DNA from 2 places in the Bacillus sp. ISL-47 genome. Region 2 is predicted to be linked to the other one. Evidence: riboswitches for the same ligand, from Rfam matches in the RefSeq annotation. Region 2 holds a riboswitch; the other holds the start of a gene.
The links. Region 2 has a riboswitch for cyclic di-GMP ahead of J7I93_RS08805 (response regulator). Riboswitches for the same ligand answer to the same signal wherever they lie in the genome.
Positions count from the first base shown of each region.

Region 1: another riboswitch for cyclic di-GMP. It lies ahead of J7I93_RS09765 (anti-repressor SinI family protein); the one in region 2 lies ahead of J7I93_RS08805 (response regulator).

Region 1 is NZ_JAGGQS010000025.1:3,618-11,403, forward strand. Features, by position in the region: gene J7I93_RS09745 (carbohydrate kinase) at 1-30, shown strand, start outside; gene J7I93_RS09750 (pseudouridine-5'-phosphate glycosidase) at 46-960, shown strand; gene J7I93_RS09755 (helix-turn-helix domain-containing protein) at 1,094-1,435, opposite strand; gene J7I93_RS09760 (hypothetical protein) at 1,735-1,989, shown strand; cyclic di-GMP riboswitch class I at 2,191-2,281, shown strand; gene J7I93_RS09765 (anti-repressor SinI family protein) at 2,312-2,461, shown strand; gene J7I93_RS09770 (helix-turn-helix domain-containing protein) at 2,535-2,855, opposite strand; gene mnmH (tRNA 2-selenouridine(34) synthase MnmH) at 3,004-4,062, opposite strand; gene J7I93_RS09780 (FAD-dependent oxidoreductase) at 4,301-5,590, shown strand; gene J7I93_RS09785 (class I SAM-dependent methyltransferase) at 5,608-6,597, shown strand; gene treR (trehalose operon repressor) at 6,671-7,396, shown strand; gene J7I93_RS09795 (type 1 glutamine amidotransferase domain-containing protein) at 7,497-7,786, shown strand, end outside.
Region 2 is NZ_JAGGQS010000022.1:55,408-62,424, forward strand. Features, by position in the region: gene J7I93_RS08780 (helix-turn-helix transcriptional regulator) at 1-209, opposite strand, end outside; gene J7I93_RS08785 (aspartyl-phosphate phosphatase Spo0E family protein) at 855-1,013, shown strand; gene J7I93_RS08790 (DUF421 domain-containing protein) at 1,138-1,821, opposite strand; gene J7I93_RS08795 (phospholipase D-like domain-containing protein) at 1,943-3,430, opposite strand; gene J7I93_RS08800 (hypothetical protein) at 3,534-3,770, opposite strand; cyclic di-GMP riboswitch class I at 3,867-3,949, shown strand; gene J7I93_RS08805 (response regulator) at 4,021-4,380, shown strand; gene J7I93_RS08810 (hypothetical protein) at 4,687-4,881, opposite strand; partial or broken gene J7I93_RS08815 (hypothetical protein) at 5,108-5,917, opposite strand; gene J7I93_RS08820 (recombinase RecT) at 6,206-7,017, opposite strand, start outside.

The sequences.
Region 1 (7,786 bases), on a different contig from region 2:
CAGGAAACCTTTAAAAAATACTTTAACTAAGGAGAATGAGACATCATGTTGGAAAACTTGCTCGAGTACTCAGAAGAAGTTTTAAAAGCGAAGAAAGATAATAAACCGGTTGTTGCATTGGAATCAACAATTATTTCACATGGTATGCCATACCCGCAGAACGTACAGACGGCAAAAGAGGTCGAAGAAATTATTCGTAAAAATGGAGCAGTGCCTGCAACCATTGCTATTTTAAATGGGAAAATCAAAATTGGCTTATCTGATGAGGAGCTGGAGTTTCTGGCCCAAAGCACCGATGTAGAAAAGGCAAGCAGACGTGACCTGCCGTTTTTGGTGGCGAAAAAGAGAAACGGTGCAACAACTGTAGCAGCTACGATGATCTGTGCCCAGCTGGCAGGGATCGAAGTGTTCGTGACAGGCGGAATTGGCGGGGTACACCGCGAGGCAGAAACCACCATGGACATTTCAGCAGATCTTCAGGAACTTGCCCAAACGAATGTTGCTGTTGTCTGTGCAGGGGCAAAATCCATCCTGGATATTGGGTTAACCCTTGAATACTTGGAAACACATGGCGTCCCGGTTGTTGGATTTGAAACAGATGTTTTACCGGCCTTCTATACACGCACTAGTCCTTTTAATGTAAATTACAGAGTGGATACTGCGGAAGAAGCTGCCGAAATGATCCGTACCAAATGGGAACTGGGCCTAAAAGGCGGCCTTGTCATTGCCAATCCAATACCTGAGCAAGATGCAATGGAAGAATCATTTATCACAGGGGTTATCGAAACGGCACTAAAAGAAGCAATGGAAAAAAATATCTCAGGTAAAAGAGTAACACCGTTTTTGCTTGGAAAAGTAAAGGAACTTACGAATGGCACAAGCCTGACAGCTAATATTGCATTGGTTAAGCATAATGCTGAAGTGGGCTCTAAAATTGCCGTCAGCCTGAATAATAAATAAGAAAAAAAGAGAAGCCAGGCTTTATCTGCTAATGATGGGCTTGGCTTTTTCTTTAAGCAACATAAGCCGCCCTTACTGTTTACAAGATAGCATAGAAGGAGGACGCTACAGGTACGTCAATAAATTAAAGCCATCATCCTTTCCCTTCATTCATTTTCTTGAACTTAATAAACTCTAAATAATAGGTAAAGTCTTCCTTTGTAATCCCCTGCCGTATAGCCTCCCTTACTAGATTGACCCATTCCTCATCCAGGGATGTTAGGTCTGCTATCATATCTTTATTTTCTTCCAATAAATCCTCAAGGTTGGCATCAAGCGTTTTAGCTATTCTTGATAGTACCTGCAAAGAGGGATTCTTTTGGATGCCTCTTTCAATGTAGCTTAAATAAGACTTGGATACCTCGGCTTTTTCGGAGAGTTCATTAATAGAATACCCTTTTTTGATCCTCAAATTTTTAATGCGTCTACCTACCATAGGCATAATGCTCCTTATAAGAAAATATATATTCATTATAACGAACATTCCGTTCAATAAAAAGTATAGAATAGTGAGATAAACGAAGGTATTTAGAGTAATAGAACAAAAAGTGTTCTTTTTAGAGAAAAAACAGCCATTTTTAGAATTTTTCAAAATAGATAATATGAACTATACTCAGATTACCTGTTCGTTATAAAGCACTAAGATTCATCTCTGTTTATTTTTTGCTTACAAACTTGAACGGGAGAGGAGAAATCAGAACCTCATTAAATCAATAGGTTTAAAGGTGGTGCTCTATGTATCAAAAGAACTGTGATAAATGCGGTAGCCCAACCTTCAGCAGCAGTGAAATTGGGCATTGGCACTGTCCTTGCTGCGGAAATGATTTAACGGAAAATGATTTTTTGGATGCCATGACGATGGAGCCGATCCATGTCATTTACAGAAAGAATAAAAAGCCATTAAAGTATTCATTTAAGCAAATTAATGAAAATTATAAAAAAAGGGTTGGACTTTCTTACTATACAAGAAAAGAATTCGACTATATGTAACATCGTTTTATTAGAAATGGCAAAGTCTTGAAGAACTCATATCATATTTAGGCCAGAGCACCTAGTATTTAAAAAGAATATGTCGAATTGTAAGTTAATTAAATATTTAAAAAACAGCGGGAAGCTGACATATTATGACAACATAATCAATATCATGATAGTAGAATACATTTATTAGGAAAAAGATAATGAGTAAAAAGGTACAGAAAAAGGCAAACTCATTGAAAGATGAGGACGCAAAGTCACAGGTCTAAGGTATTAGGGGAAATACTAGGATGGCTGGATTGCCTGGAATACGATATGTATTTTGGGGGGAATAGTTGTGGCGGCAATAGGTTTAAAAATGGATGGAATTGATATGGAATGGATGGAGCTGATCTTGGAAGCAAAAAACTTAGGCCTTGAAAAAGAGGAAATCCGTGAATTTCTACATAAAAATGAAGCGAAGGAAGTCTTAACTAAGGCCAGGTAAACGAAATTTTATTGGTAATGGTAAAGGTTTTTTTATAAAAAAGAGCCTGAAAAAAATTCAGGCTCAAAAAATTTTATTTCTGTTCGCTTCTCCACTTATTAAAATCCAAAAACTCGCGGAATTGCTCTTTGGAAACACCGGATTCCATCGCTTCCTTTACGATTTTCATCCATTCCGTGTCGAGCTCGTCCTTGTTGATTTGCTCATGGATTAAATGGTCTACTGGGACATTCAATACACCTGCAATTTTTTCAAGGAATTGTATGGATGGGTTTGTCTGCAGGTTGCGTTCTAAAGAGCTTAGGTAAGACTTGGCCACACCAGCCTGTTCAGCAAGCTCGGATAAGGACATTCTTTTTTCTTGGCGAAGTTTTTTAACACGATCACCGATCATTGTACCTCACACACCTTATTATTGTATGTAATATGATTATAGCAGAATTCACAGAAAGGTTCCATATTAAGAACGATTTGTTCAATATTATTATCATACCACAGCAATAACCAAATTATATAGATATTTTTATAATAAATGCTCCGCGTCACAGGACGGGAGCATTTTGTGTTTCAATGATTTTGATGACTTGTTCGGCTGCTGCTTTAACATCATCAGCGTTAACATGATGGAACTGACCTTCGTAGTCATGCTGCTTAAAGGCATAGCGAGGGTCATAATAGTGTTCCAATAATAGCTTAATGAACAGTGGATAATTTTCCTTTTCAACAGCTTCATCAAGCAGGGCACGTATATCATAGTCCTTGAGTCTTTTTTTGATAAATAAAAGGCTTTCGCTTACTTTAGGTTTGAACCATTCTTCCTTTTGATAGGGCTCAACATAATCTCTGAGAATACGCTGAACACGGGACTCCATACCTGCATACATATCGATGTGGATACCTGTTTTCTTCGTATCCAGCAGTTCATCTGGCTGAACGACCTTGCCGATTCGCTTGCTCTCTGCTTCCATAATGATATATGGAGAACCCTTAACCTCTGAAAGTGCTTGATACAGCAGCGCATCAAAGGTTTTTTGGCTGCTGCCGTCACCCATTCCAAAGGAGCCGAAGATCGAGCCGCGGTGTCCTGCCATTTCTTCAAGGTCTAGGACAGGATAACCCCTCTCACTTAAAACCTTTAGTACATCCGTTTTTCCCACGCCAGTCATGCCATGAAGAACGACTGATTGATCAGGAATTAACCCAGTTGTATTTTCAAGAATATATTGCCTGTAGGCTCTGTATCCCCCAACTAAACGAGGGAAAGACACGCCTGCATAGGCCAAAAAGGTGGCTACAGATTTACTGCGCATGCCGCCGCGCCAGCAGTAGATAACAGGCTGATAGCCTTTATTTTTCAGGTCCCGAATCTTACCGAGCATGGATGGGATTTTGGGTGAAACCATCTCCATCGCTCTCCATTTAGCAGCATCAGAGCCCTCTTTTTTATAAAGAGTACCAATTTCCACACGTTCTTCATTGGTGAAAAGCGGTACATTCACAGCTCCTGGAATGCTGCACTCCTCAAATTCAATTGGAGACCTTACATCAACCGGAACTGCCTTATCCATTTGAATATATTGTTCTACAGTAATTTCTCTCATAGAAATGCCTCCAAATAAAATGCTATATAGATTGTCCATGATGGATCAAAGAATTATTTCGTATGTCTTTATTTTATCGATTAAATAGGAATTTGAAAATAAAGGTGCCTTCCCTAATCATACTCCTTTTTTCGTTAGAACGGTTTATAAAAATCTTCCAAACACTGTAATATCAGCATATCCATTGGTTTTGCTTTTTAAAAAGGAGGATAAATAAAGGGCAAAGGTGGTGGGAAGTATGTCCTTGAATACCGAGGTAGCTGTTGTTGGAGGAGGGATTGGGGGATTGACGCTCGGGCTGAAACTTGCCAGGTCGAAGATCGATGTGATGGTAATTGAAAAGCTTGAAGAGCCATCTTCCATTTATAAAGGAGAGCTCCTGCAGCCGAAGAGCCTGCAAATTTTCGAGAAGCTTGATGTTCTGAAAGATATTCAATGTAATGGTTTTTCTTTTTCCAGGATTGCCTTTGAGGAAGGAAAAAATGAGTTTTTTATGGACTATAGAATACTGCCGGGAGACTATGATTATGCCGTTATGATCGAACATGAAAAGCTGAAGAGAATTCTCCTCAGCCAGGCACTGCAGTATCCGAACTTTCAGTACTTATCCGGTGCTTTCGGAAAAGGCTATTGTGATGGGCGTTTAATAGTAGAGAGGAAGAATAGGAAGGAAAGGCTCTTTGTAAAGGCTGATTTCTATGTCGGTGCAGAAGGCAGGAACTCTATTACCAGAAAAGAAATGAATAGCAAAATTAAAAAAATAGATTATAACCATCATTTTTTGACTGTCACTTTTCCAAGGCCTCAATCGCTGGATGAAGGAAAAATCATTTCAAAAGATGAACGGTTCCTTGGTTTATTTCCGCTGCCCAAAGCTAAGGTCAGGTCTGTCTACCTGATTCCAAAGGGGAGTTATAAGGAGTTTCACGCAAAGGGGATCGACCATTTTCATCAAAACTATCTGGAGCTTTTTCCGGAATTGAAGGGGTACGTAACAAGGCTGAAGGATTGGAGTGATATTCAGCTAATGATTCCGACAGCTTTTTATGCTGATAAATATGTGAATGGCAGGTACGCCATATTGGGTGATGCCGCCCATACGGTCCATCCAATGGCCGGCGAGGGGATGAATATGGCCATCCAGGATGCTGATATCCTTGGGGAATTGTATGAAAGTATGTATTCAACCGGGAGAATTTCACCCGGCAGGCTGAAGTGGTATGAAAAAGTCCGAAAGCCGCGGGCTGAAAAAATGATCAGTCTCAGCCACCTATCCGCTTTGGTTTACTCCTATTCCAACCGATTCATTACTGGAATTCGCCGGAAAGGGTTGAAGCAAATGGAAAGGGACAAGACACTTCAATTTAAACAAATGCTGAATGTCTCCGGGCTTGGGTACTGGTCCGAATCGGCTTTGGACCGCTTTGTACAGGCGGGGATGCTGCCTGCAAGAAATAGAGGCCTTTCCTCGAAGGCAAAAAGGAATTACTTTTACACAGAAAAAGATGACTATCCTTGGAAAAGCTGAAAGAAGGTTGGACAAAGATGATAAAGGAATATGTACGTTTACTTAAGGCAAGGAATTGGATGAAAAAAAACCAGCCGTTTCTGTATAGCTGGCATGCTTATGTAGGCTTCGAGCTTGATCTTTTTTCACAGTTCAGGAAATGGAGCACAGTTAAAGAAGTGGCATCAAGCAGGAATCTGCAGGAAGAGCTGCTTTTAAGATGGGTGGAGGTGGGACTGGCCATCCGCCATTTAAAAAAGAAAGGGAAGGATAAAATTAAAACTGCGTCCAAATTCAGTTTGCCCTCGACACCGGATAATCCCCGGTCTACAGGGATCATTTTGAAAGAAATGATGGAGCTTCATATCCCAACACTGCTTTCATATCCGGAACTGCTTCGTTCTAATAAGAGAAACATTTTTAACCATGAAGAACATGGGCAAACAGTTGCGAGAACCTCCTCACTTCTTGAACAGCTCGCCCTGCCGCGGCTTTTAAAAACAATCCGTAAAAACAAGATAAGGCGGATTATTGACATTGGCTGTGGAGAAGGAGGCTATTTGACCAGGATCAGCCAAAAGTTTCCCGCTGCTGACCTGACAGGAATAGAGATGAATGAAGAAGTGGCTGAATCAGCCCAAAATAATTGCCGAGACTACCAAAATATTCACATCATCGCTTCCGATGTCTATGATTATACACCTGAATATGAGGCAGATTTGATTATGATTAACAATTTGCTTCACTATATCGAGCCTCAGGATCGCAAACAGCTTTTATCCCGTTTGAAAAGCTGGCTCAGCCGAAGTGGTTCAATCACCATCATTACTCCCATACTCCACCCAAAAAAAGGAGAAGCCTTTTCAAGTGTTTTTAATAGCTTCTTCTCCGCTTTTGAAAATCTATATCCGACCCCGACAGAGGAGGATATCGGCCATATGGCGAAAGAATTAAATTTAAAAGTAAAAACCTTCAAGCCTGTTGTAACAGAAGGCGGCTGGTATTTTATACAGCTGTCTAACAAGTAAATACCGGTCTTGAGGATACAGCCCTTAAAAAAATGGTAGAATGGGGATAAAACAGGACTAAACGGTGATGAAAATGAGAAATAAATACTTATTAATATATGAGGAGCTTGCCCAGCATATTCAAGATGGCAAGTATCCTGCCAGATCCATTCTGCCATCAGAAAATGAATTGACTGAGATGTATTCAACTTCAAGGGAAACGATTCGAAAGGCCTTGAATTTGCTTGCTCAAAACGGATTTATCCAAAAAATCCGCGGCAAGGGCTCGATAGTCCTTGATTTGAAAAAACTGCAATTTCCCATTTCAGGCTTGGTAAGCTTTAAAGAGCTGGCTGGGAAAATGGGCCAGCGGGCAGATACGATTGTAGATAGGTTTTCCTTAACTCAGCCAGATTCTGAGACGATGAAGCATCTTCATATTGAAAAAAGTGAAAAAGTATGGAAAGTCTTCCGTGTCAGAAAAATTGAAGATGAAAGAATCATATTGGACAAAGATTTTTTAATCGAGAAATATGTGCCCGGCTTAACGGAGGAAATATGCCAAAGCTCTATTTTTTCCTATATTGAAGGAGAGTTAGGGAAAAAAATCAGTTTTGCGAAAAAGGAATTTACAGTGGAGGAACCAACTGCAGAGGATCGGAAACTCCTGGATATGGAAGGCTTCCATGCGATTGTCGTTGTGAAAAATTATATTTACTTTGATGACGCAACACTCTTCCAATACACGGAATCCAGGCATAGGCCGGACAAATTCAGGTTTGTTGATTTTGCCAGAAGGATGGACAGCCAGGTGTTTTAAAACTTCTCCTGAAATGTGAAATTTGAAATCTAACGTTTTAAGCACGTCCAATAAGGGAAATCTCCATATGTGAAGATTTTTTCAAAGGAGAGGATTACCTATGAGTAAAAAAATTGCGTGCTTAATCACGAATATGTTTGAGGATGTAGAATATACAGATCCTGCGCAATCATTTAAAGAAGCAGGTCATAAAGTGGTAACGATTGAGAAGGAAAAAGGAAAAACGGTAAAAGGAAAGCAGGGAGAAGCTGCTGTCGAAATCGATGAGAGCATTGATAACGTAAGCCCACAGGACTTTGATGCATTATTTCTGCCAGGCGGGTTCTCTCCGGACCAGCTTCGTGCAGATGAACGTTTCGTACAGTTTGCTAAATCGTTTATGGACGAAAA
Region 2 (7,017 bases):
GAATGTCTTCTCTCTCTGCGTACACACTCTCTATAAACAGGATCACTTGTGGAGCCTTTAGCTTTCGGCATCCCAGCCTCATCTCCATATTGAGCTGTGAGCTCTTCCCCTGCATCTTTCATTGAGTCCCTGAGTATCTTTATAGAGTTCATCATCCAATGGTAATCCTTAAGAATGGATTCAATTTGTTTGCTGGCAGCTTCTTTCATTAAAAACACTCCTTTGGATATAATAAAAATGGACACCAAACAACGCTTAATTCGCCATTCAGTGCCCCTGGTTGTTCCAGTAGACTTATTTTGTTTTTTTATGAATTTTTTATTGAGCAATTAAAAATAATAAATCTAATAAATACAAAGGAGATGAACAGCTATGACATACCACAAAATGATTCGAAGTGTCCTCGGTGTTGATGTCCGTGCTCGCAATTCAAAATATGGTAGTGAAAATTATGCTTACAACCCTTTTCAAAATCCAATAATACATAAACAAATTAATGGGGAAGAAATAGTCCCCATCAATCTATCCAAGTTATGGAATAAATGATCATATCTTATTTGAGTAGTTTAATTCATAATGAGAAGGCTTCCCTGATTACCAGGATATAACTTGCTTACCGAACTCTCTCGGCGGGGTATCGACTATCGATTTCAGTTGTCATTTTTTCTATATTGGTTTTCACCAGGAATCCCTCCCAAGTGCTAAAATTATATTAGGTCGGCCGGGAGAAATCCTGGCTTTTTCTTATTACTAATTTTTGTCTTTTATAGACAAGTTTTGTCGAAATCATTCAATATTTTCCCTTTATCTGAAATAATAGTTCCTGTAATTTTATCATTTAAAGGAGCAAATTAATGTGTAATTTCTGCCGAGAGCTTAGAAAAAAGATTAAATTGTATAGAAAAGTGCTTATTGAAACCGGATTAAGGAAAGGGTTAGATGACCCTGAAACTATAAGAAACAGTCAATCTCTTGATAAATTAATTTTCAAGTATCAATCAAAATGCAGATAACATTTTAAATTTCAAATAAGAGTCGAGATACATATTCTCTGTTTCAATTTTTATAAAAACACTGAATTAATATTTAAAATCCAAATGGCCATTCACAAACATATGCTAATATCCTAATAAAATTTTAAAATGGACTAATATGAATTCCTTCATTTTCTCGCCAATCTGCGTAGAGTATACGTTTAACATTATCATAGCCATTGGTAGTTAATTGATTATCTAACCACTGTTGATCAAATCCGAGTTCATGTAAATTATCCCTTAATACTTCCCCATCTATAATTAACGCTGTTGGGAGGTATACTGGACTTTCTAGAAGACTGAGGTCTTGCTTGTCTGGTTTTTGATACTTCGATTGTAATAATATACTTATTTGCCCATTAGCTTCCAATATACCGTATTTGACTTCGCGAACAGAAAAAACCTGATTTTGTCGAAGTATACTTAATACTTGATTTACATCCAATTTGTTCTTTTTAAGTAACTTTCTATCCATTACACCATCCCGAATAATGATGTTAGGATCCCCCAATAAGAGAGAACGTGTCGATTTATTTTTTAGAGTCAAGAACTCTATCCCCAACATGAGAAGCGTCCACAATCCGATGGCATATAAAAAGTGAAAAATCCCTACCTTATTTTCATAAATGGTATTTCCTAAAAAATCTCCAAGCACTAATACAAAAACTAAGTGAAACGGGGTTAACTGAGAGATTGATGTTCTACCGGTTATGATAATGATAAAAAATAAGGTGACAAAACCTACTATGACTTTGATTGTCAGTAAACCAAAAAAAACTTCACCCAAAGTTTATTCCTCCATTTTATATTTCACTCGATTTCAAAAATCCTCATGTTTTAAAATATTTATATTACAACATGTAAGCTAAATTAAAATCAGAAAGATAAAAAATACCGGTTTTATCAACTTATAATAATGGAGAAAACAGGCGGGCACTCTGTTCAACAATCCGCTCGGTCAGGGGTCGTTCCAGCAAGTCTTCAATATTTAATGGAATAGAGTCAATTAGATCACGTTCGAACTGATCTGTGAGTTCCCTCGCCACATCTGCACTGTACAAGACTTGACATACCTCATAATTCAGTCGAAAACTTCTCATATCATAGTTTGCTGAGCCTACGGCAGCAATCTCCTCATCTATAGTCAACACCTTGGTATGAATCATTCCTTTGTCGTACTGGTAGATTTGTAAACCAGCTTCTAAAAGTTCCCCATAATAAGTACGACTTGCAAAACCCACGATTTTTTGATTATTGTGGCGAGGAACCAGCAATCTTACGCTCACACCTCGAGCTATTGCTGTCTTTAATGCCATAATAATATCTGTTTCCGGTACAAAATAGGGTGTTGTTATATCAATAGTCTTAGTCGCTTGTGTTATACATATAAAGTAAGTTTGACGAATAAATGGGGTAGGAATTCCAGGGTTTCCTTCCAACGTATGGATATACGCTTTTTGCAATGTCCTTGTTTTTGGCGATATGTCTATCTCATTATAATCTAGGGTGCTCAACTCTGATCCCAATTCGGCTAACCATCTGACATGATCTTCTCTGCCGATTGGATTGATTACATCAGACTTTGTTTTCGGGTTAGTATTTGATTTTATTTTTTCCGGCACTGCCATATTCCAATGAACATCAAAGACAGTCTGTAAATCGACCAATGCATCTCCTATGATTTGCAAGTGGGTATCCCGCCAGTAGCCAACGTCAGGCTTCAATCCTGTATATTCATATCCTACGTTCATGCATCCAGTAAAAGCTACTTTTTCGTCAATTGTGACAATTCTACAATGATCCCGATAATTCCAATAAGAAAAGATCCAAGGAAATCGTAAAGGAAATATTGTACGGCATTCTATCCCTGCTTTGACCATCTGTCGGATTTTTTCACGCGGAAATTTATAACTCCCCAAGCCATCTCTCATAAAACGAACCCGCACTCCATTTACTGCTTTTTCGATTAGCAGTTCTGTGATGCGATTACCAATTTGGTCATTCCTAAATATGAAATATTCCAGATCAATCGTTTTTTGGGCTTTTTGGAGGGATTCAATGAGTTGTTTATATTTTGCTATTCCATTGTCAAATACTTGGACTTGGCCCGTTCGTAGCCCATTCACAGTGAAGGGCCGTAAAGCATCGGCGATTACCGATGCTGAATCACCAAATGTATCAGGTAATTTATTCGATTCACTTTTAGAAGAGGTCAATCTTTTCCGATGAATAAACTTAGGATTTGATATGCTAAGATAAAGCAAGAAACCAATGATAGGAAAAAGAAGGACGATTATTATCCAATTCAAAGCCTTGGCAGGCCTACGTACATCCCGAATTGCTATGATTAAGATAAAAAACGTATTTATCAGGTATAGATAAAAAATCCATTCCAACTAAAAATCCTCCCTTGTTTTTCTCTTAACATTTACAAAAAATGCAGGGAGTATACTTTTAGAATTCGAAAGAATACCTAGTTTACTCTTTTGCTTCCTTGTCTTACTCTTCCAGCCACCTATTTATCTTGGCAACAAACAAATCTAATCCTTCCCTTTCATCAAGATGAAATGCTACACCAGAGAAATCAGGTCCCTGATAATGACAAACGCCCTTGTATTTTTCATGATGACGGATCAGCAGCCGTTCCATCCCTCTGTAAAACTCCAACTCTTCGCCTTGTTTTAGTTCAGCTATCTGATCTTCAAGGGCAAAGGAGAATAAGTCTAATTGCTTCATTCCCTCACCACCAACGAAATTTATAATCCATAAGTCACGAAATTATCAATTTTTTGTCACATTTTGTCGTTTTCCACTATATTCACTGTGTTAATATACCTATAATGGCAAATTTTATGAAAGTAAAAGACGCAAAGCCACGGGTGTAAGGTAAAAGCTAAGGCAGCCGGGTTACCGAGATTTATCAATCTCGTAAATCTCTTATAACTCCTTTCTTAAATTTGCCTAATTTTCAAAAAGGGAGTTTGATATGATTAATAAAGTACTAATTGCTGATGATTCTATGTTTATGAGACAAATACTTAAAAGAACCTTGTCTGAAGGCAACTATCAAGTAATTGCTGAAGCCTCTGATGGTTGCGAAGCTATATCACTTTTCAAGAAGTCTTCCCCAGATATCGTATTACTAGACTTAACAATGTCATGTAAAGATGGAATGGCTGTTTTAAAAGAGATCAAGAATCTTGATCCAAATGCAAAAGTTGTTATATGCTCCGCAATGGGACAATCTAAATTAATCGTGGAAGCTTTAAATTATGGTGCTAAAGATTTTATTGTAAAACCGTACTTTAATGAATTAATCCCCGCATTAAATAAGCTTGTCAGCTAAACAACCTCTTTATAGGGGTCTTTTTTTTGAGGAAACTTAGCAGCAAGCTCAGCTTCGCTGCTTTTAAAATCATATGGCGTTGTGTTTTTCCGAGTAGCATTTCACGCATGGACCCTCAATGTAGAAATAATTTGGCTTTCCACAAATCTTGCAAGTCTTTGAGTAAGTATTCCAGCGTGTATTGCAGTCCCTGCATTCAAGTAATAAGAGGTTTTTTCGATGTCCTATCACTGTCCCCTTGGCCAGACATTTTGGACAGCGAGTAACTAATTTAACATTTGTGATAGTCATTTTTCATATCTCCCTTCAAAACCAGTTATTTTGTGTAGCCTCTGTATTAATCTCCCGAAAAGATGCCAGTACAAGCTCATATTTCAGTTCCTCGTAATCACAATCGTGGATTCTCTTTCCTGACTGAGCCTTATAAATATTAAGTTCTGACAATCTCTTGATGAGGATATTCCTTTTCTGTTGCATAACGGATTCATATAGGATCCCCATGGTTTCAACTCCCTGATCTTAATATTTTTAGCTTTTCATTTAGTTCTGCCTTTTTACGGGCCAGCTCATCTTGATTGCTAGGCACTTCCCGCTCTTGCATTTTCCTCAGCATTTCATCAAGTTCAGCCTTATCGGCAGCAATTTGGTCAGGTGATTTTTCCTTTATCGGTTGTTTTGGTTGCTCATTTTCATAAAACCAATCTGGCAGCATTTCCGTACGTATTGGCTTGGATCGCATACCCTTAGGTTTATAAGAATTATTGCTTTTAAAAGGCTTAACGTTTTTAGCTGCTTCTTTTGCCTGTTCTCTTGCTACTAAGGCCTCATAATGATCCATGATGTATTTTTCACAGTAACCGAAGGCTTTAATGGCTCCATTTGGCTGACGTTCTTTATATTCAGCAAAACACTGTTCAAGCAATTTGATTGTTTGTGGCAACGGCATACCACGGGCGACAATCCGGGCGATTGCTTCATAATCTTTTGTTGTTGGGTAAACAGAACGTCCTTCTTGTATCGTTCGTAACTCTATGAATCTTTCAGCAATAATATCTACTGGGTCATTTTCTTTAGTAATAGTAATAGTAGTATTATTTATCTTTGTAATATCTTTATTAGAGTGGACACTTTTGTCCACATGACTGGACATTTCTGTCCACTCTGGACTGGACGTTTTTGTCCGGTCTCCATCAGACTGGACGTTTTTGTCCACTCTCTCTTTGCTGTATTTTTTAGAGTTTTTAACAGTTATAATATATCCATAAGGTGCTCTGGTGATCTTTATGTAACCATGTGTTTCTAGGTCATCCAGCCACCTTTGAACAGTTCTTTCGCTAACTCCAAAAGGTTTTGCCAACTCTGAGCGTTTCAATGGCTTATTTCCTAACACGATGCCCCAGGTTACTCCATCTCGTTCAATCTCTTTTGTAGTGGAACTGACGCACCAGAGAAAAAGCCACAATGCTGATCCAATTTTTTTGTAATGTTTCGGCTCTAATAATCCTGAATAGGTTGGAAATGGATAACTTTCGGGCACCGTATCACCTACTTCCTATGGACATTTTTATGACATGGCACGCATATCAGATTCCCCGATAGTTTCACATTTGAATATAAAATACTTTGAAAATACATCTCCATTTGGAATACGAATGGTCTTAACAAACATGTGATTCACTCCCTCTCACATACAGCAAATCCGTTTTTAACCCCTTTTACTTTGTAATCCGAATACCTCCGCATATACTCTAAAACAAGCATTTTCAATTGTTCTTTATCTCTAGCCTCCTCCCAGATCCATGCTGGAAGGAGGACATTTGTTTTGTTACTCTGCATCTTCAAAATCTATGTCCAATGATTCCTGGGCGGACATATTTTTGCTAGTTTTTTTCTTCTTTTGATCCGTATCAATAATTTCAGGCTCTTCATCTGATACATGCTCTTCCTTGCTTGGAGAGTCATACTGAATTGGCTCATCATACTCATTGGCCTCATCCGTAATATCTTTTACCTCACGCTCCTGCTCATCTTCTGAGAATGCTTTTTGCATATCGATGGACAAGATACCCCATTTGCCTAGCATATTTCTAAGAACCGTTTTCATAGCCATCGCATCGTAATCAGAGCGCCAAACATTATTAATGGATTTCTTGTCTTTTGCCTTGTTATGCTTAATCCTGTGCGCCTCGACCTCATCTCGGGTCCAATAGACCGTTTTTTCAAAGCCATTGACCAACTTAAAGTAGCCACAGTAACCGATGACCTTGTCACTTTTCCTGACATCCAAATCAAGGTCAATTTCCTCCGTTAGACGATTCCACTTTAGGAGTTCTCCTTCATATACCGGTATTACATTTATGGCCTTGTACTGGCCGCTTCTTAATGCCAGTTGAATGTATCCTTTGTATCCCAGTTGGAACTGCGCTGCCTTATACCCCTTTTTAGAATCATAAAAAGCAACAATCCAGGCGTAGCCTAAGTTTTTATCAACTGGTAAATCGAGAGATGCAGCAACCATTGCACTGGACACTATGGACATAGGCTCAGCTTCTCTTAGGCCAGGATCTCCGTTATACAAATTAAGAACGGAAGCCATAAATTGCGGAGCTTTATTGGCCAATACCTGCTCAAATTTCT